Regions from separate parts of the Thalassotalea coralli genome, predicted to be linked through region 2. Evidence: predicted binding sites of a transcription regulator. Region 2 holds the regulator's gene; each other region holds the start of a gene.
The links. The regulator FNR, encoded in region 2, switches genes on or off when oxygen is low (the NO sensors DNR and NnrR bind a similar motif). The targets are predictions, from matches to a motif close to TTGATCTAGATCAA.
Positions count from the first base shown of each region.

Region 1: a site for FNR is predicted at 5,409-5,422, ahead of ccmA (cytochrome c biogenesis heme-transporting ATPase CcmA). Genes of this name have one in related genera too.
Region 3: a site for FNR is predicted at 4,897-4,910, ahead of ACOB80_RS00725 (GbsR/MarR family transcriptional regulator). Genes of this name have one in related genera too.
Region 4: a site for FNR is predicted at 4,506-4,519, ahead of ACOB80_RS11605 (universal stress protein). Genes of this name have one in related genera too.

Region 1 is NZ_JBVVBK010000007.1:39,547-47,247, forward strand. Features, by position in the region: gene nagA (N-acetylglucosamine-6-phosphate deacetylase) at 1-299, shown strand, start outside; gene nagP (N-acetylglucosamine MFS transporter NagP) at 345-1,637, shown strand; gene ACOB80_RS16800 (TIGR02922 family protein) at 2,227-2,448, shown strand; gene ccmE (cytochrome c maturation protein CcmE) at 2,517-2,990, opposite strand; gene ccmD (heme exporter protein CcmD) at 3,000-3,206, opposite strand; gene ACOB80_RS16815 (heme ABC transporter permease) at 3,206-3,952, opposite strand; gene ccmB (heme exporter protein CcmB) at 3,954-4,655, opposite strand; gene ccmA (cytochrome c biogenesis heme-transporting ATPase CcmA) at 4,663-5,304, opposite strand; gene ACOB80_RS16830 (heme lyase CcmF/NrfE family subunit) at 5,617-7,596, shown strand; gene ACOB80_RS16835 (DsbE family thiol:disulfide interchange protein) at 7,606-7,701, shown strand, end outside.
Region 2 is NZ_JBVVBK010000002.1:508,724-516,424, reverse strand. Features, by position in the region: gene ACOB80_RS07665 (hypothetical protein) at 1-28, shown strand, start outside; gene ACOB80_RS07660 (glucosaminidase domain-containing protein) at 47-892, shown strand; gene ACOB80_RS07655 (hypothetical protein) at 1,081-1,218, shown strand; gene ACOB80_RS07650 (NCS2 family permease) at 1,492-2,784, opposite strand; gene ttcA (tRNA 2-thiocytidine(32) synthetase TtcA) at 2,864-3,757, opposite strand; gene uspE (universal stress protein UspE) at 3,889-4,818, opposite strand; gene fnr (fumarate/nitrate reduction transcriptional regulator Fnr) at 4,915-5,634, opposite strand; gene ACOB80_RS07630 (sulfite exporter TauE/SafE family protein) at 5,678-6,346, opposite strand; gene ccoS (cbb3-type cytochrome oxidase assembly protein CcoS) at 6,353-6,556, opposite strand; gene ACOB80_RS07620 (heavy metal translocating P-type ATPase) at 6,556-7,701, opposite strand, start outside.
Region 3 is NZ_JBVVBK010000001.1:185,516-193,216, forward strand. Features, by position in the region: gene ACOB80_RS00700 (ABC transporter ATP-binding protein) at 1-437, opposite strand, end outside; gene ACOB80_RS00705 (response regulator transcription factor) at 632-1,312, shown strand; gene ACOB80_RS00710 (sensor histidine kinase) at 1,299-2,513, shown strand; gene ACOB80_RS00715 (alpha/beta fold hydrolase) at 2,700-3,701, opposite strand; gene ACOB80_RS00720 (winged helix-turn-helix domain-containing protein) at 3,905-4,786, opposite strand; gene ACOB80_RS00725 (GbsR/MarR family transcriptional regulator) at 4,962-5,507, shown strand; gene ACOB80_RS00730 (cytochrome ubiquinol oxidase subunit I) at 5,612-6,988, shown strand; gene cydB (cytochrome d ubiquinol oxidase subunit II) at 6,981-7,701, shown strand, end outside.
Region 4 is NZ_JBVVBK010000004.1:129,023-136,723, reverse strand. Features, by position in the region: gene ACOB80_RS11615 (TonB-dependent receptor) at 1-2,214, opposite strand, end outside; gene ACOB80_RS11610 (EF-hand domain-containing protein) at 3,285-3,503, shown strand; gene ACOB80_RS11605 (universal stress protein) at 3,577-4,446, opposite strand; gene ACOB80_RS11600 (carbohydrate binding family 9 domain-containing protein) at 4,570-6,867, opposite strand; gene ACOB80_RS11595 (pyridoxal phosphate-dependent aminotransferase) at 7,054-7,701, opposite strand, start outside.

The sequences.
Region 1 (7,701 bases), on a different contig from region 2:
AGTTTTTGTTTTTTGGTCGAACGGTTTATTTACGTGACGGACGCTTAAATTCGACTACAGGTGAATTAGCAGGCGCTGCACTTGATATGATTAGTGCGGTGAATAACGCACACGCATGGCTTGATATTAGCTACGATGAAGCAATAAGAATGGCGAGTTTATACCCTGTGAGCTATTTAGGGCTTGATCAGAGCAAAGGAAAGTTAACAGTTGGTAGTGCTGCAGACTTTATTCAATTGAACGAACAACGAGAAGTCCAGTCTACATGGGTAGCCGGGCAAGCTTTGTATCAGAAATAACTAATAACAACTAGAATAATTATTACAACGCATAAAGAGGAAGATATGGAAATAGCGATGTCAAACGAGAAAAAACAGAGCAGCGTAGTACCTATGCTGATCGTTGCAACCTTATTTTTTATATTAGGATTTGCGACGTGGATTAATGGCTCATTAATGCCTTATCTTAAACAGATTTTAGATCTGACACCTATACAAGCTTCACTTATCTTATTCTCGTTTTATATCGCTGTTACTTTTACCGCGATTCCATCGGCGAAGATTATTCGTAAAGTTGGATATAAAAACGGAATGGCGTTAGGTATGGCAACGATGATGGTGGCTGGGTTGTTATTTATCCCAGCAGCTAAAACGCAAGTTTTTGCACTGTTCTTATTTGCTCAACTTGTTATGGGTGCTGGTCAAACCTTATTACAAACCGCTGTAAACCCTTATGTTGTTCGTTTAGGCCCTGAAGAATCTGCTGCTGCGCGTATCAGTATCATGGGAATACTGAATAAGGGAGCTGGTGTTGTTGCTCCTATTTTATTTACCGCGTTAATTTTAAGTAATTTTACTGACTTGGTAGGAAAAGAGTTAACTCAAGATGAAATTGACCTTATGGCAAACAGCCTAGTTCTTCCTTATCTTGGAATGGCGTTGTTCATCGGTGTTTTAGCTTTTGCTGTTAAAAAGTCTCCTTTGCCTGAATTGGAAGAAGAGGAAGAAGGTAGTACAGGTGACGTTAAAGAAACCCTATCACACCCAAACCTTCGTTTTGGTGTTATTGCAATATTTGTATACGTTGCTGTTGAAGTTATTGCAGCAGATACCATAGGTACTTATGCGTTATCTCTAGGCGTTGAAAACTACAGTGTAATGACTTCGTACACTATGGTGTGTATGGTCATTGGTTACATTTTAGGTATCGCGCTAATCCCTAGGTTCGTATCACAAGCAACAGCATTAGCCGTGTCAGCTGTTTTAGGTATTGTTTTATCAGCAGCCGTATTGCTGACTGATGCGCAATCATTCGGTATTGCACAAGCGGTATTAGTGCCTTTTGGCGGAGCTAATTTACCTGACCCACTGATTCTGATTGCCTTTCTTGGTTTAGCGAATGCTATTTGCTGGCCAGCTATATTCCCTCTGGCTTTATCTGGCTTAGGTAAGCTCACAAGCACAGGTTCTGCATTACTTGTTATGGGTATCGCAGGTGGGGCATTTGGTCCATTGTTCTGGGGGATTGCAAGTGGTACTTCATTCGGACAGCAAGGCGGTTATGCGGTAATGCTACCTTGCTATCTGTTCATTTTATTCTATGCCGTTAAAGGCCACAAAATGAGAAAAGCAGCATAGGCAGTATTTCTTATTGAACTAAATTTGCCCTAGTAATAGGGCATACCGTCTCACTAGTTGAGGGTGCGTTAAAAGATCTATATAGATCGCCCTGAGTTTCGACTCAGGGTTTTTTTTATCTATAAACTTAGGCACTCAACTGGTTTGATGTCTCAAAATATTGAATAGCCTATACCAATGACATCAAATATTTAGTCAATTCAGAGCTTCGTCAGGGAAGTTAAAACAAAGCAAATTGGTGCAGGTGTAGTTATTCTCCATCAAACAAAATTGCACAGTTATCACTTTCCTGACGAGCTCCCAAGGACGAGTTTAAAAGGCTTATATGCTGTGTTGCTCAATTTAACAAGGGAAAAACCATTCTTTGCATTTAGCGCCTTGCCTCTAAGTCTTTTAATTCTCGCTGAATGAGTAAATATTTATTGTTATTGGTATTAAACAATTGTTGCAAAAATGTTCTAAGAAATAACCGGACAATTGTAGAAAAAAAATACTAATGTGCGTATGATAGCCAACCAAGAAAGCAAGGATAGTTTGTACATATTTTAATGGGTCGGTAAATGTGCCGACAGTAGTATTGAAGGTTGTAATGAGTAGTAGTCAAACTGAAATAATAACAATAATTTATTATTGTGATTCTTCACTAGAGTTAATGCATCATATCGGTGAGTTTCCTAAAATGGAATCAGGGCGTATCGTATTACCAGAACACTTTAAAAAGAATAAATCTATTCTGGCTGTTTGCCGCGGCGAGGTGGAGATTCTAAACAAAATTGGTGACCGAATTCTGCCAGCTGCAGAGGTTGCGTAATTCTCAAGAGAATTAATCAATTAAAAAAGCGCCATAGGCGCTTTTTTGTTTTCATTAGATAACTAATATTAATAGCTGTCTTTTTTGTATTCTGGTGGCTTATGGCCTTCACCTAAAGCATCTGCTACTTCTTTTGGCATATAGTTTTCATCATGCTTAGCAAGCACTTCAGACGCTTCTAATACGCGTTCCGACACCAATACGCCATTGGCAATGATGCCTTGCCCTTCTCTGAATAAATCAGGCAAGATGCCGTCATACTTTACTGTGATCATTTCGCCTTTGTTAGTTAAGTCAAACTGCACTTTTAAGCTTTGAGGGTCTCTGTTTACACTACCGGTAACTACCAAGCCACCAACACGAATGCGTTGGCCAACAACAGGTTTAGTGCCTGTATCTTCTTTTCCGTGAACAATTTCATGCGGGGTGTAAAACAAATCGATATTTTGACTTAAGGCATATAATACCAGTGAGGTAATTAAACCTATCGCTGCTAGTACTGATACGACGATGGTGAGTCGTTTTTTACGTCTAGGGTTCATTGTGTGTCGTTACTCCTGTGCTTGCTTTTCAGCGGCACGCTTTAATTTTAGATCTCGTTCATAGCGCTTTTTAATGCGCGCTTTTGTTGATTTTTGTCCCGAAACGGTGGAGTAAGAAAGCAATGCAAATATGACTAAGCAAAAGCCATAACATAACCACACGTAAAAACCATGGCCGTCCATCGCGATAAAATCTTGAAGGTTGGAAAACTGCATTATTTAATTTCCTCAACACCAATTAATTGACGTACCCAAGGGCGCGAGGCATTACGGGCAATAAGTTCGGTTTTAAACCGTTGGCAAATTAGCCAACCGACAAAAAAGGCGAAACCAAAGAAGCACACAACAAATGGCCAATACATTTCCATGCTCATTGCTGGACGACCTATTTGCGTTACCGTTTGTCCTTGATGCAACGTGTTCCACCATTCAACTGAATATTTAATGATAGGGATATTAATAACGCCAACCACCGCTAAGATACCTGCAGCTTTTCCTGCTTGCTCTTTGTCTTCAAAAGCATTGTGTAAAGCGATTACGCCTAAATACAAAAATAATAGAATTAACTGAGATGTTAATCTTGCATCCCAAACCCACCAAGTGCCCCAAGTAGGCTTGCCCCATGCCGCACCGGTAAACAAGGCAATCGCTGTTAATGCAGCGCCAACTGGGGCTATGGCAGCTACTGAGGCATTTGCCATTTTAAGCTGCCAAACTAATCCACAAAAAGCGATGATGGCCATCGCGGTATAAACACTTAAGGATAAAATAGCACTGGGTACATGAATGTAGAATATTCTGAAACTATTTCCTTGTTGATAGTCTGCTGGTACAAAAAGTAATGCCCACACGATACCAACCGTCAATAAAGCTAATGCCGCATAACCAAACCATGGCACGAGTTTGTCCGTGAGTTGGTAGGTTTTTTCAGGATTTGCGTAAGGATGAAGCCATTTCCACATGTTAATTAGTACTCACTTTTAATGCTGCACTTACAGCTACGGGTGATAGTGTTATTGCGCCTACTAGCATGGCGGCGATTATAGCAAGTTGTCCGCTGTAGGGTAAATTCATTCCGGCAGTTTCGATAGCGCTTGTCGCAAATATCAATACAGGAATATAAAGAGGAAGTACTAGTAGACTAAGTAATACACCGCCTTTTTTAATACCAACGGTTAACGCCACACCAATTGCACCAATAAAACTTAATACGGGTGTACCCAATAATAAGGTCAATAGTAAGGCTGAATAGCTTGCTTCTGGAAAATTCAGCAATACCGCTAATAAAGGAGATACTAGAATTAAAGGTAAACCAGTGAGTAGCCAGTGAGCGCTTATTTTCGCTAAGGCAATGATAAATGTTGGGCAAGGGCTCAATAATAATTGCTCTAAAGAACCGTCTTGAAAGTCCGATTTAAATAATCGATCCAATGACAGCAGGGTAGATAGTAGTGCCGCAACCCAAATAACGCCGGGCGCAATTCGCGCTAACATATTAGATTCTGGACCTATACCTAACGGAAATAAACTGACGACGATGACAAAAAATAGCAAAGGATTTAATACGTCGTCTTTATGACGCATTGCAATGGTGAGATCGCGAGTAAGCACAAGTTTAAATGCTTTACTGTAGGATAATGTTGATGGTGAGTGCGTTGTCGTCATGTATTAATTAAAATAATCGGTAAGTTAACGTAAGTTTTTTATAATGTTCAATCGGCATCTGTAAATCTTGATGGGTAGTTAAAATAACCAAGCCACCGTTTTGCGCGTGTGCTAGCATTTTTGCTTCTAACTCTGCTACGCCTTTTTTATCTATGGCGGTAAAAGGCTCATCTAGTATCCAAATGCGTGCCTGACTTTGCCAGAGCTTAGCCAGTGCGATTCTGCGATGTTGTCCAGCACTTAAATGTGAGGCTAAGCTATCTTCAAAACCAAGTAAACCAACGTCTTCAAGCGTTTTTTCAGTGTCGTCTGTTGCAAGGCCACTAATAGCAAGGTTAAACGCTAGGTTTTCTTGAGCTGTTAGTTCGCCTTTAATGCCAACTTGATGGCCTAAATAAAGTAAGTCTTGGTTAAAGGCTTCTTTGCATTGGTTTATTTTGTTACCGAGATAAGCAACGTGCCCTTCGCTAGGTACAGATAGGCCGGCTAATATGCGCAAAAGAGAGGTTTTTCCCGCTCCATTGGGACCTTCAACTTGAATAATGTCACCTGAAGAAAATGTAAAGTTTAATTCTTCAAAGAGAATGCGATCTTCTCTAATGCACGTTAGATTTTCGGCTTGTAAAAGGACTTTTTCTGTTGATGACATCGATAAATAAGCGCTAAATGTTTATGATTGTAATAGCCTAATAATGGCTAATTTCGATTTTGCGATAACTTTACTTAAATTAACGCAATTATTATAGCTTTGCTTTGATCTAGATCCTACACTAAGCCATCAGTTTATCCTACTATTCTGGGTAAGAGAATATTTACACCATTAAACCCAAATCATTGTCAATGCGTACTGATTTCCCATAAAAAATAATGCTAGAATTGGCTAATATAAGTCCTGCGCATTAACAATAGGGCTAGCTGTTATGTGCAGACTATAAATAACATTGTTCCCGGAGTTATTATTATGATCCCAGAGTTGGGGCATTTTGCTTTAATTGTTGCTTTAGCGTTCGCTATTAGTTTAAGTATCATTCCTTTGTTAGGCGTATTTACCCGTCAACCGGTGTTAATTGGCTATGCAAAACCATTAACCTTTGGCATGTTTGCCTTTACCGCGATAAGTATCGTTGTTCTTGGATATAGTTTTGTTGTAGACGATTTCTCAGTGAAATATGTTGCTGGGCATTCTAATTCCTTATTGCCTTATTATTTTAAAATTAGTGCGGTTTGGGGCGGGCATGAAGGCTCTTTATTACTGTGGGTTTTTTCATTAACTGCTTGGACGATGGCAGTCGCCAAGTATAGCAAGGGAATTGATGAGGCATTTATCGCGAGAGTGTTAGCGGTGCTTGGTATGGTGTCAGTTGGTTTTATGCTATTCACTTTATTAACATCTAATCCGTTTGAACGCTTATGGCCAGTCGTACCTATGGAAGGCCGCGACTTAAACCCGTTACTGCAAGATGTCGGCTTAATTATTCACCCTCCTATGTTGTACTTAGGTTATGTGGGCTTTGCGGTAGCGTTTGCCTTTGCGGTTGCTGCGCTTATGTGTGGCAAACTAGACGCTGCTTGGGCACGCTGGGCAAGACCTTGGGTAGTCGCAGCTTGGATTTTCTTAACCTTAGGTATTGCACTAGGTAGCTGGTGGGCTTACTACGAACTTGGTTGGGGCGGCTGGTGGTTCTGGGATCCAGTTGAAAACGCATCATTTATGCCGTGGTTAGTCGGTACGGCTTTACTGCATTCACTTGCGGTGACAGAAAAGCGCGGTGCTTTTAGAAACTGGACAGTGCTACTTGCTATTTTCGCCTTTAGCTTAAGTTTATTAGGTACCTTCTTAGTTCGCTCTGGCGTGATTACTTCCGTGCATTCATTTGCGGCTGACCCAACACGTGGTGCCTTTATCCTTTTACTCCTTGCCATTGCTGTGGGCGGTTCATTAACTTTGTTTGCCTTTAGAGCATCTAATGTGGCTAGCTTCAGTCGTTTCTCTACTTATTCACGTGAAACTGCACTGTTACTGTGTAATGTTATTTTGGTAGTTGCTTCGGTAACGGTTTTATTAGGTACTCTTTATCCGCTGATTATCGATGCTGCTGGATTAGGAAAAATCTCGGTAGGCCCTCCTTATTTTAACGCAGTGTTTGTTCCTATGATGAGTGTGCTTTTCATAGTAATGGGAATTGGACCACTTATTCGTTGGAAAAAAGCTAAATCAGGCGAACTGAGAAAACAGCTGACTAAGCCTTCTATTGCTAGCATCGTGATTGGTTTAGCGTTTCCTTTTGTTTATGCGGGTGAATTTAACGCATTGACCAGCTTTGGTATTGCATTGGCGAGTTGGGTGTCACTGGTTGTGATTAAAGATTTGCGTAATCAAGCAAAAGATAAGCAAGGTAAATACAACTTTGGCAAGGTTAGTTTTAGTCAGTGGGGTATGACTTTTGCCCACATGGGTATCGCGATTACCATTGTCGGTGTCACTATCGTGTCAATGTATGAAAAAGAACTGAGTGTGAAAATGGCACTTAACGAAAGCGTTGAAGTGTCGGGCTATGAAGTACAGTTTCTAGGTATTAAGCCCGTAAAAGGCCCTAACTATACCGCAGAACAAGGCCAGTTATTAGTAACCAAAAACGGTGAAGAAGTGGCGTTATTAAAGCCAGAACGCAGAACTTATTTAGTGCAAACCATGGGCATGACAGAAGCGGGTATTGACCCCGGTCTTTTCCGTGACGTTTACGTTGCTCTTGGCGACCCACTTCCAGATGGCGCTTGGGCTATTCGCGTACATTACAAGCCTTTCGTTCGCTGGATTTGGCTGGGTGCAATATTTATGGGCTTCGGCGGCTTGCTTGCTATGATGGATAAGCGCTACAGAGCTAAAAAAGCAAAACAAATTCAGTCAGTTGTTTCAGCTGTTAAACCTAGCGCAGCATAAGGAATAGATGTGAACAAAATTATCCGATTTTTACCTTTAATCGTTTTTATTGCGTTAGGTGTTGTGCTTTATCGTGGTTTGTCATTAAACCCGCAAGCACTACCG
Region 2 (7,701 bases):
AACACATGATGGAAATTTTTTAGCGTAAAAGATTTAAAGGAATGTTATGCAAAAAGTGACTAAACGGAATGCGTTGCAAAAAACGTTTCAATATTCATTTGTTATTGTAATCGGTATTTTGTTTGTTGTGGCGCTGATCCGCCCGTTTACGCAAAAGACAGTGGATTCAGACGAATTGAAACGCAAGGAAGATCAAGTAATTCCAACTAAGCCAGACATAGAGAAGCCTCTTCATAACGTTGATTTACCTGATTTTGCCGCAATAAAAGATGTACGAGAAAAGAAAAAAGCTTTTTTCGCATTTCTACGTCCAGCAATAGAGCAAGAAAACCAGAAGCTGCTGTCTTTAAGGAAACAGTTAGTCGAATGGCAAGGCATGTTAGCGGCTGGTGATTCCTTATCTACGTCAGAACTGACTTCAGTTAAATCTATTGCTAAGCGATATAAAATTAATAGCAAAGCGGCACCTGATGTGTTACTTCAGCGAATGATTGACCAAATTGATATTGTTCCTCTTGAGCTGGTTTTAGTGCAAGCTGCGAATGAATCTGCTTGGGGAAGTTCTAGATTTGCGCGAATAGGATTAAACTTTTTTGGTATCTGGTGTTATCAAAAGGGCTGTGGCATGGTGCCTAGCGGTAGAGATGCAGGTCTAAAGCATGAGGTTGCCGCTTTTGACTCAGTTAATGAAGCTGTAGGTCATTATTTATATAACATCAATACTAATGGAGCATATAAAGCGCTGAGAGAGACGAGAAGACAGCTGCGAAAAGAAAACCTTCCGTTGGATTCAGCTATTATCGCAACCGGCTTACTGGCTTATTCAGAGCGTGGAAGCGACTATATTATTGAGATTACAGAGATGCTCAGGCATAACGCGAGATATTTTTAGTAACTAGCATCATTTTAGTGATAATAAAAAACCGCCATTAGGCGTTTTTTTTGATTGTCAGCTTTAAAGCACCTCCTATTTAGGTGGTGATCGTTAAGTTGGGGCTATGCCCGTAAAGAGCCTAGCTCCAAAAGAAATCCTTAAAGTTCTGGGAAGAGCCAGTTTTTTCTTCTCAATTGGTATGACGAATGCCCGTTCCCGTTGAAGCGATAACAGCAAATATTTTTAAGGCCGCCACGCCTGTCAGCCATGGATGGCTGACACTGACGCGCGGTTGGACGAGCATTCGTCAGGTAGGCATGACGGTTAAAATATTTGGTGTTTGACTTCGGTGAGTCGGGCGATGAGGGCGCCTACATGGACGTAGGTGGTAGAGCAACGCAGTAGCAGTTGCCGAAAAGTTAGAGGGAAACAATCGATTTTTCCCTCTAACGTGCTGTCGGCACACCGACAATATAGTGTGAAGTTAAAAAGAAGCTTGAAAGAATTTAACTTTGAGACGAATCAATACTTGAAAGAAAGTAGCTCCCTAGAAGGGAGCTGTGCCAACGCCACCTGCTATGTAGGTGGATTCTTAATTTTTAGTTGCCGGCACTCTATTAGGCAAAGTAAGCAAACTTAGCAATAAATAACAGTGCTAATACCAATACGCTAATGTTGATTTCTTTGTACTGTCCGCTAAATGCTCTTACCGCAACATAACTAATAAAACCGAACGCAATACCGTGAGCAATAGAGAAAGTTAGTGGCATAGTAATACAAATAACCGCAACAGGAACTGCTTCAGATAAGTCATCCCATTTTACATTGATCAAACTCGCCAACATTAATACAGCTACATAAAAAAGAGGTCCTGCTGTAGCGTAAGCTGGTACCATGCCTGCTAATGGTGCAAAAAATATTGCGAGTAGAAATAAAATGCCAACCGTTACTGCAGTTAATCCTGTTCTGCCGCCCGCTGCCACACCAGATGTACTTTCTACGTAGCTAGTGGTGGTAGATGTACCCAACATACTACCAGCGACTGTTGCAGTAGAGTCGGCTAAAAGAGCTTTGCCTAATCGTGGTAATGAGCCATTTTTGTCTAATAACTTGCCGCGTTGAGCTACCGCAATTAAGGTGCCAGACGTGTCAAACAAATCAACAAATAAGAAAGCGAAGATAACACTTAACATGCTGATTTCTAATGCGCCACTGAGATCAAGTTGCATAAAGGTAGGCATAACTGACGGCGGTGCTGATACGATTCCATTAAATTCAACATGGCCTAAGGCTATGGCAATAAAGGTTACCAATAGAATTGAGATCATTACAGAACCGTTAATGTTTCTATTCGCTAAACCAACAATGGCAAATAAGCCAATTGCTGCCATAACCGCTGAAAAAGAAGTTATATCACCCATGGTTAGTAAAGTTGCAGGGCTATCGACGACAATACCAGCATTCTTAAGGGCGATAAACGCCAGAAATAGGCCTATACCTGCTGCTATACCAAATCGTAAAGAGTGAGGGATAGCGTTAATTATCCATTCTCTGATGTTAAACAAGCTTAAAATAATAAATGCACAGCCAGAAATGAATACTGCACCCAAAGCAACTTGCCATGTATAACCCATATCCAATACAACGGTATAGGTGAAAAATGCATTAAGTCCCATACCTGGGGCCAACGCTATTGGGTAATTTGCTAACATACCCATGACAAAACAGCCAATAGCGGCAGCAATGCAAGTCGCTACGAAAACGGCACCTCTGTCCATACCCGTTTCTGCCAGCATCGCAGGATTGACAAAGATAATGTAAGCCATAGTTAGAAAAGTTGTAATACCTGCTATAACTTCCTGTTTAACAGTCGTTTGATGTTGATCTAATTTAAAATATTGATTAAGCATAACAGTAGGGTTTGTTTGTTTAATGAACAATAGTACACCCAGCTTTTAAATTCAAAGCTGAGTGTGGTATTTGAATTACTTAAATGTTTGAAACGTCAATAATTAACGAATCATCTATGTTGGTAGAAGACACCAGCTCTTTCGAAAATTCATATTCGGCTCTTGGCTCTGATCTGTCGATTGGTAGCTGCTCAAAGTCAAATAGCTCGGTATCAGCAAGTTGGCTCGGACTAACATTCTTAATCGATTTAAAAATGTTTTCTACGCGACCTGGGGTTTGTGCGTCCCATTGATTAAGCATTGCTTTAATATTTTGACGTTGCAGGTTTTCTTGAGAACCACACAAGTTACAAGGAATGATAGGGTACTGCTTGATCTCTGCAAAATTAAGTAAGTCTTTTTCTCGACAGTAACTCATTGGGCGAATAACAATATTTCGCCCATCGTCTGCTCGTAATTTTGGTGGCATTGATTTTAATGCTGCACCAAAGAACATGTTAAGAAACAAAGTTTCGACAATGTCATCTAAATGATGGCCTAGCGCTATCTTGGTTGCACCTATTTCTTCAGCGAACGAGTACAAAGTACCTCGTCTTAGGCGAGAGCACAGCCCGCAGGTTGTTTTACCTTCTGGTACTTTTTCCTTTACAACCGAGTATGTATCTTTGTCTATGATGTAATAAGGAATATCTAATGATTCAAAATACTCAGGAAGTACATGCTCAGGAAAGCCTGGTTGCTTTTGATCTAGATTAACTGCAATGACTTTAAAGTCCACAGGCGCAGATTTTTGCAGGCTTAGTAAAATATCTAGCATGGCAAAACTGTCTTTACCGCCACTAATACATGCCATTACAACATCGCCATGTTCAATCATCTTGTAATCGGCAATGGCTTTACCCACTTTACTGCGCAAGCGTTTTTGCAGTTTGTTGGCTTCGTATATGGCTTTGCGGTTATCTGCTTCGGTCATAAGAAAACTTCGTCTTTGAAATGCTAGGAGCGTGTAAAAAGGGGCGTATTATAATGCGGTATAGGCAAGATGATAAGTAAAAAATAACCAGCATTTGAAGCTGGTTATTTCATTCCATTAATGTCGAAAATTTAGTCTTGAAGTGGTGAACTATAACCCGCTGGTTTTAAAGCTAAAACGTCACAGTTCAATCGATCAATGACATGCTCAGCTGTATTTCCGATTAAAGCGGCAGATAAACCTGTACGGCCTATTGTGCCTAAAATAACTAACTCTGCATCTAACTTACTAGAAACTGCTTCGATAACATCTTCAGGTAAGCCTTCTTCAATGTGGGTCTGCTCTGCTGAAATGCCAAATTTTTCTGCATGATTAACCATGGCATTCTTGTGATGTTCATACATGGAGTCGTTGTATTCGTTTGCATTAAACTCTGGAATTTCTATCGCTATATTTACTGGCGTACCAGGAAATGAATTAACTAAATGGACATTGCCTTGAATGAGGTTAGCTAGATTAACTGCCTCTTCTGTAATTATGCTGTTAAGAGACTGGTGCTCTTGTTCATCGCTTCCTACATTCAGTGCTGCCAATATATTCCCGTCTTTTGGCCACAAGTGATCTTTCACCAATAATACTGGGCAAGGGCATTTACGGAGAATATGCCAATCAGTTGGGGTAAATATTACCGATTTTAACTTGTCGTGCTCATGAGTTCCTTTAATGACAATATCGTAACCGTTATGCAGCACTTGTTCGATAATAGGTTCAAAAGGGCGGTTGTGCCAAACAACTTGAGAGTCAATGTTAACGTGTTCGTGTGGAGATTCGTCGATAATTTCTTGTAACCACTCTTCACGGTCACGAATTAAAGACTGACGCATTGCTTCTCGTTCATCTGCGGAAAGCATCGTTGTCATTTCGTAGGAAAAATCAAATATAGAAAGAAAAGCGGTAATTGAAGCGTTAGTTTTACTCGCTAATTCAATTGCACGGTTAAGCGCCTTTTGCTCTTCTACAGTAGGATCTATAACGGCGAGAATTTTTTTATACTTCTCCATGGCAAACTCCAAATAGTCACTTTTAATTCAATTATAGCGACTGCTGGCGTTTGCGCACGGGAATTTATTGTTTTAAATCAAGGGACCAGTAATTATTTATAAAGAAGCTACTTCGTCTAGCTTTTCATTATTCAGGATAGTAATTAGCTTACCATCAACCTTGATTAGTCCATTTTTGTCAAAGCGATTAATTAAACGGCTTATTGTTTCAACTGTTAAGCCTATGTAGTTACCGATATCACTTCGTGTCATTGACAATCTAAATTCAACAGAAGATAAACCGCGTTCTTTATAACGACTGCTTAGCGTCGATAAAAAAGTTGCCAAACGTTGTTCTGCGTTTTTGCGGTTAAGCAAAGTCATCATTTCTTGATCAGTACGAATTTCAGCGCTCATCATACGTAACATTTGCTTTTTCAATTTTGGCATTGCGTTAGATAGGGAGTCTAGCGTGTCGTATGGAATTTCACACACCATTGAAGTTTCTAGAGCTTTAGCAAAACTTGGGTGTTCGGCAGAAGCAATAGCATCAAAACCTAATAAATCACCAGCTAAGTGGAAGCCTGTAATTTGCTCTTCGCCACTTTCGTTGACAGTGTAAGTTTTGAAAGTACCTGAACGAATCGCGTAAAGCGATTTCATTTGCTCGCCATCTTGGAATATCTGCTCACCTTTTTGAATAGGTCGCTTACGATCAATTATTTGGTCTAGAGTTTCCAACTCTTGCGCGTTAAGAGAAAACGGGAGACACAGTTCACTGATACTACAATTTTGGCAATGAATATGTTGCTGACCTGAGCATTGACGCTTGTACATAATATCCTTAAATTCTCTACGGGTAATTCCAAGTGGAATATTATTAGAACATCTTCATATATGCAAATTTTAGTGTAATTATTCCATAAAAAATTAACATTAAGGCAATTGCACGGCGAACCCAAATCTTTGTTAACAATGCATTAACCTTAGAAGCGCCAAAAGATACCAGTAATAGAGCAGGTAAAGTTCCCAATCCGAAGCTTAGCATGATAAGGCCGCCTTGAAGTGCACTGCCAGATGCTAATGACCAAGTTAGCGTAGAATAAATAAGCCCGCATGGTAGCCAACCCCATAAAGCGCCTAAAAAGGTTGCTTTAGTCGCCGAATCAACGGGAATTAAATGTTTTGATAGTGGTTGCAACGTTTGCCACAGACTCTTTCCAACTTTCTCTACGTGAACTAGCAGAAACGCCCATTGGCCAATATACAGTCCGAGTAGAATGAGAAAAACACCGGCAATAACGTTTAGTATTAGCACAGGAAAGCCAAGTTGTTTGACCATTAATGAACTGGTAAAGCCAACAATTGTGCCTAACAAGGTATAAGAAAAAATCCTGCCAGCGTTGTAGCAAATAATATATAACTGCTTTTTAGGGTTATTGTCTCTAACTGCACCGGTAAGCATCGACGCAATACCTCCGCACATGCCAATGCAGTGGCCTGTTCCTAGTAATCCTATTAAAAACGCCGATAACAGGTCTAGTTGCATCTAGGGTTATTCTTTAGGTGAGTTGTTACGCTGATCATTAGCAGCGGTTTGCGATGTTGTCTTATCTTTTTTGTCTTCATCAAACAAAATGCTCAACCCTTGCTTCTCTAGATCATCAAATTGATTTGATTTGACCGCCCAAAAGAAAAAGTAAATCCCAGCTATTGTCAATAAAATAGCGATTGGAATTAAAACGTAGATAATGCTCATTACTTGTTTGGCCTTTTCGTTTTTAATAAACGCAGTGAATTAGTAATTACCAAAATTGAACTTAATGACATGCCGATTACTGCCATATAAGGAGTAATATAACCACTCACGGCTAATGGCAATACAATTGCGTTATAGCCAAACGCCCAGCCATAGTTTTGCCAAATAATTCGCCTGGTTTTATCTGCTACATGCAATAAATCTATAATAGCATTTAAGCGGTTGTTTAAAAGAATAACGTCTGCACCACTTTTGGCAATATCTGTACCACTGCCCATTGCAATAGAGACGTGAGCGGCACCAAATACAGGTGTGTCATTAACACCGTCACCAACCATGGCAATTTTTTCGTGCTCCTGCCTAGAGGTTAACAATTCCATTTTATCTTGTGCAGTAAGTTGGCTTTTAATTTCATCAAGCTGCAGTTCTTTTTGAACTTTTTCACAACCTTGTTGGTTGTCACCAGATAGCATGAGTGTGTTGTAAGAACGTTCTTTTAATGTAGCGATTAAGCTTTTCGCGTCATTTCTAATGTGATCAGAAATATTAATACTAGCGACAAGCTCTTCGTTAACTGTCATCACAATAGGTAAGTGAGTAAATTGTGTTAACTGGTCACCTTTTAGCAACCAACTCGGTTTTCCTATCATAATAGAAAGATCGTTTATAACCCCTTCGATACCAGCGCCTGCGTGCACTTTAACTTGGCTAGCATTAACGCCAAAGTCTCTGTAAGGAACAAAAGCTTTTGCGATTGGGTGTTCAGAATAAGATTCTAGCGCAGAAGCAAAAGCGAGTAGGGTTTGTTTATCGTATGAACTTGTGTGTAATTCCATGCTAGCGATAGCAAAGTCACCTGAGGTTAAAGTGCCTGTCTTATCGAAAGCAAAGCCTGTTATTTCTGGTAATGTCTCCATTACATGGCCACTTTTAACCATAATTCCCGCTCTATTTAAGCGCGTCGTGCCACAGGTTAGTGCGGTAGGTGTTGCTAACGACAAAGCACAAGGACAGGTAGCAACCAAAACTGATAGTGTTATCCAAAATGCTTCTTCTGGCATATGTTGTTGCCAATAAATAGCGGTGCCAATTGCGGTCATCAAAATAATGGCAACGAAATATTGGGCAATTTTATCAGATAGCTG
Region 3 (7,701 bases), on a different contig from region 2:
TGAGCGATACCAAATCTGCGAGTCATCCCTCCTGAAAACGTTGCAACGGCTCGATCTTTGTGTTCGATTAAGTTAGTTTGTTCTAGTAAGGTGTGTACTTTTTGATGCCGAGTGTCTTTGTTTTCTATTCCTTTTAATACGGCCAAGTAGTCGAGTAACTTAAATGCCGATACCCTAGGGTATACGCCAAATTCTTGTGGTAAATACCCTAGTCTCAAACGCAAGTTTTCAGGATCATTTATAGCGTCGATATCATCGAATGTTATTCGACCATCATCTGGACGTTGAATGGTTGCCAAGGTGCGCATTAGGCTTGATTTACCTGCGCCATTTGGCCCTAACAAACCGAACATTCCTTTCCCTATAGATAAGTTTATTCCTTTTAGCGCATGTACACCGTTGCTGTAGCGTTTAGTAATATTCTCTACTGTTAACATAAAACCCACCTTTAATTTCTGACTTTTGTGTTACTTTAGAGGTGAGGTGTAAAATTAAAGTAAAAAAGCTGAGCGTTAGCGGGGCTTCCTGCTATTTAAGGGGTAGAAAGAACTTTTTACGTTGATTTTACATTGCAGCTGTATGCTTTTTACGTTCATACCAGTCAGGTAAGTAAGCACAGAGGTTAGTTGACGTGGCAAAAATATTGGTAGTGGAAGACGATATAGATATTGCAACAGGGATAGGGGAGTATGCTGAAGCGATTGGGCATGAATTGGATTTTGCTTATACAGGTAGGCAAGCAAAATCGTTACTTAATGAAAATAACTACGATCTTGTATTACTGGATATCAATTTGCCGCACATAAGTGGCTATGAAATTTGCCAAAACTTGCTTGGAGAACAATTAGCAAGGCTACCGGTTATTATGATGTCAGCTAATCAGGAAGAGCAAGATGTACTGAAAGGCTTTGCTTCCGGCGCTTGGGATTATCTGAAAAAGCCCTTTTCTTATGCAGAGCTTAATGCTCGTATCAATGTTGCTTTAAGTCGTGTCCAATTGAGTGAGCCTTCTGTTATTGAAGTTGACAAGTTTCAACTAGATAAAGAATCAAAATCTCTGACCTGCTCTGACAGCCAAGTTGTTCAGTTGCGTAGCTTAGGCTTTTCACTTGTAAAATTACTTATGGAACAGTCGCCAAAAGTCGTATCAACATCAACGATAATTGACACCCTTTGGCCCGAAGATGTACCGCAAAGTAATCCATTACGAGCCAATGTTTACGCATTGAGAAAACAGTTTAAACAAAAATTTGGGGTAGAACTTATTCATACAGTTAAAGGCGTGGGGTACAAGTTTGATGTGGAAATTTAAGTCAACGTTAACCAACCGGGTAACAGCTTCCATTTCGCTTTTGGCTATGAGCTTGTTTTTTGTCCTGTCGCTTTTGGCATTTATGGTCACTTTTATCATTGAAGACACTGTTATTCATAACGTTTTACGTCAAATGAGCTCGACAGAGATACCAGCTTCAGCAGGCGTGTCTCGCGTAACAGAGCAAGACCTAATCAGTATGGGATATAAAGTAAAAGAAGTTAATAGTTTGAGTGAGCGTATTAACGCTTTTGGTGAATTTGAAGCCAAAGGTGAGAAATATCATTTTATGGTATTGGAAGATCACATACTCCTTTTGAATACGACCGATATTATTGCGGTGACAGCTAGAGCCCAAGGGATTCTTAAACTTCTCCTGCTAGTTTTAATACCAAGCATGATATTGACGCTATTTGTTTCACGTCATATCGCACGACGAGCTTTAAGGCCATTTACGCAGCTAAAAACTCAGTTTCTACTTACCGATAAATCAGCGAGAAATATTCAACAGCTAAATGAAAAGATTCGTGAGACTGATGTCAAACAAATCGCAGATGAACTAGCGCAAGCTCTCACTGAAAAAGAGCAGGTCTTACAACAACAAATTTCGTTTAATCAAGGTATTAGTCATGAACTGAGGACGCCGGTTCAGGTCATGACACATGCAGTTGAATTACTAGCGATCAAGCATCCGGAGCTTACTGAGAAGAACGTTTACCAGAGACTAAACAGTGCATTGAGAAGAGTGCAGCGAACCAGTGAGGCCATGCTGTGGTTAACAACTAACAAAAAAGTTGCAGCACCATTACAGCTAAATACGTCACTAGCAATAGTTAAGGAAGAAGCTATCGCTATGTATCAAGCCCATGGTTTAAGTTTTTCGATAAAAGAAAGCGACAGAATAAGTGCTTTTATACCTAAAGAAGTTTTTGAATTTATTGTTTTTAATCTAGTGAATAACGTTATTCATCATGGGAGAGAAGAAAACGGTGTTAAGGCAATGGAAGTTGAAGTCACACAAAACGCTATCTTGGTTAAAAATAGTATAGATGTTGATGCACCTAATTTGACAGAAAGGGAGTCTTCAGACAGTAGCTTCGGTTTAGGGCTATTACTAGTCGAAAAGTTCTGTCAGCGCTTTGATTTAAAAATGGTTGTTAACAACACAAGATGCGAGTTCATAGTAAAAATCGTTGTTTAGATTATGTTATCTTGAGCTTAAGTATAAGCTCTACTACTCAAGTGATGCAAAGAAACTAGTAGTATCCGTATGACGTAATAGACATATAGCTGTTCCACTACTTTGCGAATTATTAAATCAATTTCGTCGAAATAAAAGAGCTAACTGGGCAATTAGCTCTTAAGATAAGTGCAAATAAGAAATAGATTACTCTTTTGTTATAAACTCAGTCATTATTTCGGCAAACTGCTCAGGCTCTTCCGCCCATGTCCAATGGCCTGTTTTTTCTAAGAACGACAATTGTGCGACTCCTTCAGGTAGCATTTTGTAGAATCGATAAGCCATTTCTGGTGTTGTTTTCCAGTCGTTTCGGCCATTAAGGATTAACGTTGGTATGTCGAACTTTTCAAACATGCTCGCGTTAACATCTATGCCTTTTAGCGTGCCACCTATGGCAACTTCGGCATCTGTTCCCGCAATATCAAAATAAACATCCATATTGAACCTATCGCGTCTGTCGTTTGAACGGTATTTTCTTAGAGGAGCTGCTCTATCCGGCGCATACCAATCAGATTTGTCGTCGATTTTTCTCTGGTAAAATACATCGATATAAGCCATATCGCTGGTTAACATACCTGTTTTGCGTAATGCTTCCATCTTCTCCCATTCTTGTGGGAAGAATGTTTTTCTTAAATACGCCGCTGCGTTTACATTCATTTGTTGGCTAATAGCGTCAGCGGAGGCACTTAACATGATGAGTTTTTCAACGCGTTCAGGGTGCTTTAATGCGTATTGCACCGCTGGAATGCCACCATATGAATGCCCGGCAACTACTATTTTTTCCGCCCCTAAATGCTTGCGCAGTGTTTCTATGTCGTGAACGGTATTCAAAGGAGAATGTTTACCTTTTATCTTTCTAGTCGAGCGGCCAACGCCAGTCTCATCAAAGTAAACAATTTGATAGCCATTTTCTTTTAAGAAATCGAACGCTCCCCAAAATACGGTTCTGCTGCCGCCTGGACCGCCATTCACAAGTACTACCGGTGTACCGGTACCGTCAGTTTCATAATATATTTTGCCATGCTTGGAAGGGATATATGTACCTTGCCCATAGGGAGCGGGTAACGTTTTTTTATTGTCATTAGCAAAAAGATTGAAAGAAGATACTAAGGCAAATATTAGTGCCATCATCTTAAGGTAATTAGTCATGTTTAATCCTTCTAAAAGAGGAAAGGTTATTGAGTCAATTGTTCATGTAAAGTGATGACATTTTAGGGCTCGAAGTGCGTTGGTTGAACTAAGGCCTTAGTGCTTATCACTTGGCATGTAGAGGACTATTTTTAAGAATTTAATGCCAGTTAGGATTGGTTAAGAAGAGTTATGATTGGTTATAGTTATTATATTTCAGTGGGTTATGGCTTGTTGGCGATTTCTCTTAATTCTTGCCATATTGGGTCTTGAGAGTTGTCTCTTTGATCATTTAGAAGGCAAAGTTGGTTTGAGACGATGAGGTTTTTTACTGCTAAAAATTGAGCCTGCATCACTTTGTTTAATTCACTACTGTTAGCCAATTCAACTATGTCGCTTCTTAGTATTGTCGCAGTGGTAGGTTCAACAATACTCAAACGAATAGATTGGTTGTTGTTCGTGCTGACGAGTTCAAAGTGACTAATTAAACCTGCTCTGTCTTTGCGCGCTTGAATAGGGACAAGCATAGACTTAACTCGGTCGGATAATATCAATTGAATATTGCCTAGCTTATTCTCTTTAGCGAGCATGGTTCGCCATTCTTGATAAGCACTGTTTCCTTCTACTGACATTTCTTCTGTGGGAATATTTGTCCACAATAAAACACGGTTGTTAGGTGCCAGGTTTGTACCTCGGATAAAAAACCAATACACAGTAATAACCAATAAAAGGAAAGATGCTGCTAGAACTAAAAGAAAGTTTCGTTTATTGATAATAGGAAGTTCTTGAGTAATTGACTCTGTAAGCAACGCTTCTTTAGGCTCGACAGCGATGATCAGACGATAACCTTCGCCTCTAATCGCCTGAATAGATATTCCTTCAAGTGCCGATTCGTCAATAGCTTTACGCAACACAAATACGCGTTGTTTTAAGGTTTCAGCACTTACTTGACTGGTCGTCCACACTTTTTCGGTTAACTCTGCAACGGAGAAAGTATGCTCAGGTTTAGTCGCCAATACTTCTAATAATCTGAAGCTCAGTGGCGGAAGGATGACTGATTTACCAAGGTGGCTAACGGTGTGATTTTTATTATCAAACTGCAACACGCTATTGATTCCAATATTAACAACTCTTTTACTTTATCAGTAATTTTTCGCTGTTCACATAGTTCTGCAAAAACAAGTCGTACAATTCTGTAACAAGACGTCAAAATTTGTTGATCTGAATCAAAGAATATTCTATTCTTTTTAAAGTTTCAGAAATTATTGAAAGTTTAAAAAGATGAATTTATCACCAAAAATTGAAAGCTTTGTGATGCATTGCGGTGAAATGGGCAGTCGGTGGGGATTTAACCGTACTATTGGTCAGATTATGGGGTTACTTGTGATGAGCGAGCAACCTCTATCTGCTAATGAAATTGGCGAAACCCTCAGTATTTCTCGCGGCAATGTTAGCATGGGCATTAAAGAACTTCAGTCTTGGCGACTTGTTACCGTGCAGCACATTGCTGGCGATCGCAAAGACTATTACCTTCCCATAGGTTCTATTTGGGAATTAGCCAATCGCGTATTCGAAGAACGCAGTAAGCGAGAAGTAGATCCAACCTTATCGCTTCTGCGTGACGCCTTGCTAGATGAGCCAAGTAATGAACAAGAAGCTTATGCGCAAAAGCGCATGAATGAGATTCATGAATTACTTGAAACACTCACGCAATGGGCTGCTGAACTTCAAAGCATTAGCCCTGAAAAACTAACGACCCTAATGAAGTTAGGTTCGGGTGTCGTGCGCATGTTAGATATTAAAGACAAGCTTATAAAAAGCGGCTAACCGATTTAACGCTTAGGCGTTAGTAACGTATTCATTATTTTTCGAGCACTGGCTTTAGCGAGTGTTCTAGGCAGACTCGTGTCAATTTTCTTCAGAGGTAACGCATGTTAGATACAGAAATGCTCTCGCGGATCCAATTTGCAGTGAATATTAGTTTTCACATTCTTTTCCCAACAATCACCATCGCGATGTGTTGGTTTTTAGTGTTTTTTAAAGTTCGTTTTGACCAGACCGGCCACCCAGTGTGGATGCGAGCCTATCGGTTTTGGGTAAAAATATTTGCGTTAACTTTTGCCTTGGGGGTGGTTAGTGGTATCACCATGTCGTTCCAGTTTGGCACGAATTGGCCAGGCTTTATGGAAAAAGTGGGTAATATCGCTGGGCCGCTTTTAGGTTACGAGGTATTAACGGCCTTCTTTTTAGAAGCCACTTTTTTGGGCATCATGCTGTTTGGCATTAAGAAAGTACCACCTAAAGTACATACCTTAGCTACTGTGATAGTGGCAATAGGGACTACGCTTTCCGCGTTTTGGATCTTGAGTTTAAATTCTTGGATGCAAACGCCAACAGGCTTTGAAATGCGCGATGGGGTTGCTTATCCACTAGATTGGTTCGCTATTATATTTAATCCATCATTTCCCTATCGTTTATCTCATGTGTTAGTTGCATCAGGGCTAACCGCAGCTTTTTTAATAGCAGGCATTAGCGCTTATCGATTACTAAAAGGCGATACTAAACAAGCGCCTAAACTCACCTTAAAAGTTGCTTTAACCGTTGCAGCAGTGCTTGCGCCGCTACAAGCATTCGTTGGCGATTTACATGGTCTTAATACATTAGAACATCAACCACAAAAAGTTGCCGCGATGGAAGGTGTGTGGCAAACGGAGAAAGGGGCGCCGCTATTATTGTTTGCGATACCTGATGAGGAAACGAGAACTAATCATTTTGAAATTGGCATTCCTAATTTAGCGAGCTTGATACTAACCCATGAGATGGAGGGTGAAATAAAAGGCCTAGATGAGTTCAAAGGAGAGCACCCTCCGGTAAAACCTGTTTTTTATGGTTTTCGATTGATGGTTGGTCTAGGTCTGCTGATGATTTTGGTTTCTTGGTGGGCACGTATAAAGCTATTTAGGCGCGATACTTTACCTCCAGCATTTTTATACCTATTAGTGGCTATGTCTTTCTCTGGCTGGGTTGCAACATTAGCCGGCTGGTATGTCACAGAAATCGGTCGTCAGCCTTATCTTGTTAGCGGTGTGCTGCGAGTTAGCGATGCTGTAACTGACATTGCTCCTAGCAACGTCGTGCTGAGTTTAACCATGTACAGCTTAGTGTATGCGGGCTTGTTGTGGGCATATTTACACACGGTATTTTTAATGGCTCGTCGTAGTGTTGAAGTAGAAGAATTTGAAACTGAAGAGCCTAGTATTTTAAGTAGTGTTTATAAAAAAGATTCATTGGAGAGCAGTCATGTTTGATCAAGACACTTTGGCGGTTATTTTCGTTGGCCTGATGGGGCTGGCTACAATTATGTACGTGATACTAGATGGGTATGACCTAGGTGTTGGTATGTTGATATCGAGTGACTCTGAAAAAGACAACGACACTATGATAGCGTCAATCGGTCCTTTTTGGGATGCTAATGAAACCTGGCTAGTGCTCGCAGTTGGCTTGTTACTTATCGCATTTCCAGTTGCTCACAGCATGGTTTTAAAAGCCCTTTATTTACCATCGGCAGTGATGCTTATTGGATTGATTTTACGTGGTGTTGCTTTTGATTTTAGGGCGAAGGCTGCGGTTTCTCATCGCAAAACTTGGAATACCTTGTTCAAAGTAGGTTCATACGTCGCATCTCTTTCGCAAGGGTATATGTTAGGGGCCTATGTTACTGGTTTTGATAACTCTATTGCTGCTACGTTATTCTCGCTTTTAAGTGCTATTGGTGTTGCTGCCGCGTATCGCTTAATTGGCGCTACATGGTTGGTGATGAAAACTGAAGGCGAGTTACAACAAAAAGCGATATCTACTGCGCAACAAAGCGTTATAGTGACATTCTTTGGTATTTTACTTGTGTCGGCGACTAACCTTTGGGTTAACCCTGAAATTTACGATAAATGGCTATCAATTTCTTATGCGACCTTCTTATTGCCAATTCCAATCGCTTGTTTTGGTTTGTTTCTCGTTTGCCATT
Region 4 (7,701 bases), on a different contig from region 2:
GGTAACTGGCGCACCAGGGTTTGTTAATGTTGGAAACCACGGGTCAACAAAGTAGCTTTCCATGTCTGGATCGTCAGCGTAATTTTCTCTGATCCACTGGTTCATACCGTAGTTAAAAGAGATATCTTCAATCGATTGTTTTAGCTCACGCGATACAAGGCGAATACCTGCCGCCCAATCATCGTTAATCTGCTGCTCATAACCAACGACAATTTCATCTGAATACATAGATTCAGCTTGATTGTTAAATAACTGATCAGCCGGCGGAACTTTGCCGTCTGCTACAATATTTTCTCCAATCTTAGGCCCTAAAACAGGCGTACCATCAGGGTTTACACCTTCAAGTAAGTAAAAGTGATGAATATCGTAAGCAGCCGAAGCCATACGCACGTTAGTATTTGGCGAAACAGGTTGGAAATAACGCCCAAATGAACCGTAAAGTTTGCTATTACCATCGCCTAAAAGATCATAGGTAAAACCTAAACGTGGAGCGACTTGATCTTTCAAGTCGACATACTTTTCACCTTCGCCGGTCGTATTGCTAAATTCACTAACCCGAACACCTAAGTTAAGTACTAGGTCATCAGTAACTTGCCATGTATCTGTGATATAAATGGCATTTGATTCATTTTCAGTTTCTGACTCTTTACCCCATAGGCGGTGGTCAGCATAATCTTGCCCAGCTAGAATATCTAACCCTTCAGTGCCATCTTCAGATGCCGTGTGGTATTGCCACCAGCCGCCGCCATTCGGTTTGTAGTAATCTGCAATTTCTAAAGTTTCATGATCAAAACCAAAGCGAAGCGTGTGGTCACCAATCACGTAGTCAAAATCAATGCGGTAAACTTTTCTAATATCTTCAGTTAACAGATCTCCGAAGCCAACCCAATTGCCAAGCTGCACCTCAGTACCACTTCGGAAGTCTTGAACAGGAGAGAGATCAGGCGTCCCTGATGGAACACCAGTTTCATGTTCAATGTAACCATACATTGCAGACATAGTTAAATCATCGGTTAAGTAGCCTGTATACTGTAAATTCCAGACTAAGCCACCTTTTTTGTTGTAAAGGACGCCAGGCTCCTGCGAAAGATCAAACTCTTCGTCGCCACTCCCGCGTCGCCACTCTTTTCTCACTTGATCTGTTGAGTTATCAAACGCCATCGCACTTAAAGAATGGTCTTCGTTGATTTCCCAATCAAGCTTAACAAACCACATATCACGTTCATCTTCTTCTTCCCAATATTGGGTTTCAGAATTAAGGAAATGCTCCTCATCTTCCCATGGGTTGTACAAACCGTAGAAAAACAGGGTGTCTTCAATAATTGCACCACTGGCCCAAAGGTTAACTTCACTCGCTTGATAATATGAGTAGTCGTCGTCGTATTGCTTGCCTGCGTCGTTTACTCGTTGATTAGGTGAAGATAGCGAGTCAGGGTATAGTTCTACTTTACCGCCAAAGGTCCATTCGTTATCACCCGACTTTGAAACCAAGTTAACAACACCACCAATGAAACGTCCGTATTCAGGTGATACACCGCCGGTAATTACTTCGGTCTGCGCAATAGCTTCCCAAGGTAAATCAATGTCGCCCATACCTAAACGAACATCAGTAATATTAAGGCCATTAAGCATAAAGCCATTTTCAGCCACCGAAGCACCACCAATTGCTACACCACCGAATGCAGAGTCACCGCTCACGGTACCCGGAGCTAATAAAGCAATCGCTGTAGAGTCTAATTCAACAGGTAAGGTATTTAGCTTTTCAGTTGAGATTACTTGTGACGTTTGTGTTGTTGCAGAATCGATCTGGCTAATTCGAGCGCCACTTATCTCAATACGCTCGATATTTGCATCATCCACCATAGTTGCATCGAATACGATACCCGCAACTGTAATGGCGACATTTTGCTCGCTAACTGTAGTGAAGCCGTCTTTGGTAACAGTAATAGTATAATTACCGATTGGAAGGCCTTTTAATGAAAAGTCACCGTTAGAAGTAGTAGTTGTTGTACGCACAAGACCTTTCGCTTCATGTTTAATCGTAATTACTACGTTGTTTAACTCATTACCTGCAGCAGACTCAATCGTACCTTTAATTGAGCCTTTACCATCAGTCGCTAAAGCACTGGTTGAAGATAGCATTAAAGCACTACCTACAGCCAAAGCAGTTAACGACTTGCGAATAGTAGATGTTTCTCTCTTTAAAATTGTCATTCTAATTTCCCTAGAAATGGGGTCGTATTTTCAACACGACTTTCCGTTATTTTTAGTCCATAGATATACTGTATACCTTATATCCAGCACGGAGAATAAGTAACAAAAGAGAAACATGTCAAACAGCAAAAACCCTCAATCTACGAAAGAATTAATAGAAAAGCACCCATCAATAACAATTTGTAAAAAACCTTAAATATCAACAACCACAACAAGCTCAGTAAAGAATAAAAACAAGAAGTATGCCACGACAAATACGATTACATTAATAGTTATTGCAAAAGTGTTTAATGTGTTACATTTTGTTTGCTTTTCATTCACTTTGTTTGAAGGTTACTTGAGCAACTTGAGCCTCAAGCCACTTCTAACATTTCCTTAACCTTTCTAGTTTTGTGAGAGAATGGTGGGCAAATTTGCTCAGCTATGCTTAAAGCAAGACTTTCTATCGACGTAGTGATTCGACAGAAAACGTCACGTAAATTTAAACAATAATGCTTTTTGAAAGGCTCTTTTCGATTTGGTTTGAGTTGATTTATTAAATTGGGTAGGAGTCATTTAAAAGAAGAGTAGCTCAGCTAAGTATTGTCTAGACGGCACTTATTAAAGCTCATCCCAGCCACTCAATATAATATATAAAGAAAAAAGGCCGCTAGATAAACTAACGGCCCAAAAATACTAAAAGTCACATAAAGAAATCGACAACAAAACTGCCAACCCCCTATAAAACAACCCTTAGTCCAAGAGATTTCACACAGGTATTTCTGCATGAGTTTATATTTTATTCAATATACACTTTATGTAAAGTACTATATGAACGGACTTAGTAACCTTTTGTTATTTCTTATATGTTATTGTTGCCATTAGTAAAACGCATCTATAACTACTATCGATACGCCTGTAAAACTATTCCTTCTCTCTTTTGCAGCTGAACAGTTTTCAACCACATAAGTATCAATAAATCTAAGGTTCTACACTATTCTTATGTTAATTCTTCATTTGTTCTTCACATCTATTTGAATACAAGATAAAGTCTTAACTAAGTGGTATTTTCTTGATGTAGAGGACAACTGATGGATCTAAATCAGTGGGTTGATGAATTATTTGAAGTATTTGACGAAGATAAAGACGGTGTAATTAGCCGCAGTGAGTTCGTTGAGTTAATCGATGTCTTGTTGCAAGACAAAGGCATTCGTATGTGTGAAACTATATTTAAACGATTTGATACCAATCATGATAATTCGATCTCTAAAGAAGAATTAAGAGAAATGGTCATAGAGTTAGCCTTGTAAAACAAAAAAGGAGAACAAAAGTTCTCCTTTTTTTATTCAATATTTATTCTTTGTTTATTAGCCAACATTTTTTTTAACAAGGCTTCATGGCTAGAACATCGGTTTTCAATAAACTCATAATATTTTCTGCAGTATTACCGATTACCTGACCACTCAAGCCTGAACGACCAATAGTACCAATAACAACAACGCCTGCTTTAACATTTGCCGCTATACTCGGGATCACTTTATCTGGTTTACCCGCCTTAATCGTAAAATTATCTAACGGTATGCCAAACTTGTCAGAAAAGCTCTTAATAATACCTTTGGTTTCTTGAATAGCCTGTTCTTCTACTTCATCTCGGTATTGCATACCAAAATCTTGAAGTAACTGAGATACTGGTGGAGCGTAACATGCGTAAAGTTTAGCTCCACTCTGTTCTGCCAATTCCTTACCTTGTTTCAGCAATTCTTCATTCAATGCCATCTTTTCAGCGTTTTTCGTTTGTAAATCAAGAGCAACTAATACATTGTTTGATTTACGCCACTTGGTCAACGAGGCGATATAAACAGGCGTTGTGCATTGACGAATAAGCTGCCAATCAGTCGGCGTATAGAAAGCCTGCTCACTTCTATGTCCTGTTTTTAATACCATACTCAGTTCAGTCGACTTCGCATGCTCCGTGACCCAGTTGGCAATGTTTGCCCCCCAAACAACAGAAACTTTGTAACTAACATCTTTATTTGTCAGCAAGCTAGCAACCTGTGCTTCTAACTGCTCAGTCTGTTTAGCAACTATCGCGTCAATTAACGGCTGAGTATCTTCGCTACTCCCACGAAACTTTTCATAAACAAAGTGCACAATATGTAGATCATCTTGAGAATAAGAAGCTAATTCCTCTGCTCTTGCAATTAGATCTTTAGAATCTCCACCGTCATCCGTAATTACCAACATTGTTGCCATTTTGATCTCCACAAACTTTTTTACTCTTTATAACTTAGCTTAAGTCTAAGGTAAATGCTTTGATTTGTATCATATTGATCTTTTTTGTCTTTCCTTTGCAGTAATTAATACAATTTTCCTTATTTACATTTGGTAAGCATAACTAAACTTAGTAAATACAGTACGCTGATTTCGTTCTAACGAATCAAGCTCGTCATCTTGGAAGCCACCGTCTGAGTAGCCAACAAAGAACAAAGTTTGTGGGTTTACTTTATAAGAATAAATAAGCTGCGTTGAGAAATACTTGTTGCGTTGATCTGGAAGGTCTTCCTCATCCTCGAAAGAATATAAACTCGTCTCTCGTTTTATATCTGTGTATTTGACTATAAGCTTTAAAATACTGTGCATATCAAATTGGTAACCTAGACGAATATCAGATTGATTTGCGGTGAATAACCTGCCGCCATCTACGTCAAGCTGACTGTAATTGTAACGAAACTCAATATTAATGTGCTGATTCACGTCCCAATTAATTCTCGGTTCAAAGTCCACTACATCGCCTAGCTGCGTGTTAGCAAAGTCGATTTGCTTTCCGAAACGAATAAATGTACCGAACTCTAAATTTGACCACGGGTTGAACTCAAAATAGGTCATATATTGGGTTTCATCAAAATATTCACTATCATATAAGCGTTCACGGTGAACCACGCCAAAGTTCATAAAAAACTGCATTTGGCCTTGTAAATTACCGTGCAACTCTACTTCCTCTTCAATGACAGTGCCATCTTGATCATACGTTTTGTCCCAATCACCAAAATAGCCCCAACGAGTAAGCGTGTCGTCACTATCACCGAAATAATTTCTTCTACCGCCTAACACAAAGCGCTCAATATTAGCGCGACTTTGAAAACCTAAATCCGCTCTAAAATCTTCACCAATATTGGTATAACCAGCTCTAAGGTTATAATCACGTGTGCGATGTGCATAATCTATAGATACCGCAGTATCGGATTGCTTGTTATCAACATCAAAGTCTTCCACAACAGACTCGGGATTAGTCGATTCTGCGCGCGCTATTTGATACTGGACAACATCAGATTGACTAAACCATTGAGTGCCATCGACAGAAACTAAGGTATTATCATAATCGTCACCTTGACGGTGCGTTAATAAAACACCAACATTACTTCTCTCACCTACATCAGACTTATATCTAGCAATCGCTACTTCGGACTTTTGGTCTAAAGTAGCTAAACTCGAGCCTTGATTACCAGGCATTAAAAATGAAGTATTTTCATCATTAGCCACCATAACCCCGTAGCTATGTTTACCTGTTTTACCTGTGACTTTTAACCCGTAATCAGGCTCGGCAATGTTACGCGTATGCACAAAGTTAAATCGAGCAGTATCAAAATATGATGCTCCGTCTAAAAAGAATGGGCGCTTTTCCGAGTAAAACAAGGAATAAGTGTTGTTAACATCAAGCTGACTTGCATCTGCTTCCACTTGAGAGAAATCAGGGTTAATGGTGGCATTTAGCACCATATCTTGAGTAATCCCCCACCTAACATCTAATCCTGGTTCTACTTCAACATCACCTTCTTGCCATTCACCGGGCACGTCTGACTTTTCATCAAACCGAGATACAGTTAATGTTGGAGTTAATTGCAAACTGTTACCAGCAGAAACACCGGCAAATCCCTCGATTTGTTCGAACTGACATAAACTACATTTAATATTACGATCTCGCTTATGCGTAGCCATTTGGACTCGCACATCTCTAGGATAGTTTCGCCAGCCCGCAAAGTTCCAGATTTGATTTTCTTTACTTTCACTAAACCTTAATGCCGTAAAAGGAATACGCATTTCAACAACATAACCAAAATCAGTGATATTGCCTGCACTTTCCCAAATCGCATCCCATGAATCATCTTCTTGCCAACCATCCGAATCTTCCATTTTCATATCAGCTTGTGCTCCTAAGGGGTTAGCAAAGAATTCAAAGCCACTTCTCTCATCATTAAAGGTGTCGATAATAATACCAATATTGTCATCTGCCCAAAGTGCATCTCTGTCTCTTAATGACGCTCGAATTTTTTCTGGCTCCGGATCGTATGCTTTAAAAGCCACGTTAAGGGCTTGACCGTCTTGATATAAAAACACTTCAGTTTTTACGGGAGCAGGTGTTCCTTCGCCAGGATTGTTTTCATACTTTAATTCCATCACAAGCGCTGATTGCCATATGCTCTCGTCTAATACACCGTCGATTTTTGGAGAACTTTCAATGAAAGGTAGAGAAAACTTATTGCGAACAGGTTGTTTATTTGTGCTTTCTATCGTCTGTGCGTTAGCCAAAGAAGTCGCAATACTTGTGATTGCCCCTAGCCCCAATAGAATTGATTTTTGATATAGTTTTGAAAAGTTATGAACTTGTTTAGCCATTGTTATCTTTATAGTTAATTGACACAAAAATATAGTCGAAATAAAGATAGATAAAGTTTATAAGCAGATGTAACAAATTATGTAACAACTTAAACACCAGCTGAAAAAAGGTGCCGCCAATCAGCAATAAGGGAAGTTTGGAATTACAATAAGTTTGTATTGCAGCAGGATCGATTTGGAAGTAATTTACTTATAAAGGTGCGTAGTTAATTTCAGTAGACCTTTTTCAAGCTGTTGCCCTCCCAAACCTATTCGAAAATAACTTCCGGCAAGATTAAAACAGGAGCTTGGCAGTGCCATCAGCCTGGCTTTTTCAGCGAGATCAATACACCAACGCTCAATATCTTGAACACCTTTCACCTCAACCAAGGCCATTAAACCCGCTTGTGGTGCAACCCAAGAAACATAAGCTTTGTGCTCTTCGATGAAGTTAGCAATTAATTGGTAGTTTCTTTTAAGCAACTGGTTATTAAAGGTTAAAATTTTTTCACGCTGTTCCAACACTTTTGTTGCCACAAATTCATCTAAGGCAGAGCAACATATAGTTCTTAAAGATTTTTGCACAACAAGTTTGTCTATTAAACGTTTGTCTTTACTTACTATCCAACCTAACCTGACACCTGCTAAACCAAAGCTCTTTGACATCACAGAAACAATCAAGGCTTTATCATAATCTAGCAACGAGTGCCCTAACTTTAGCTCATTAAAGTTACTGAGTTGCGCTACGTCATCGCTGAGTAAGTAACAATCATAGTGTCGACACAAACCGACAATTTCTTCTATTAATTCAATGGGCAGAACAGAGCCTGTCGGGTTATGTGGGGAGTTGATTAC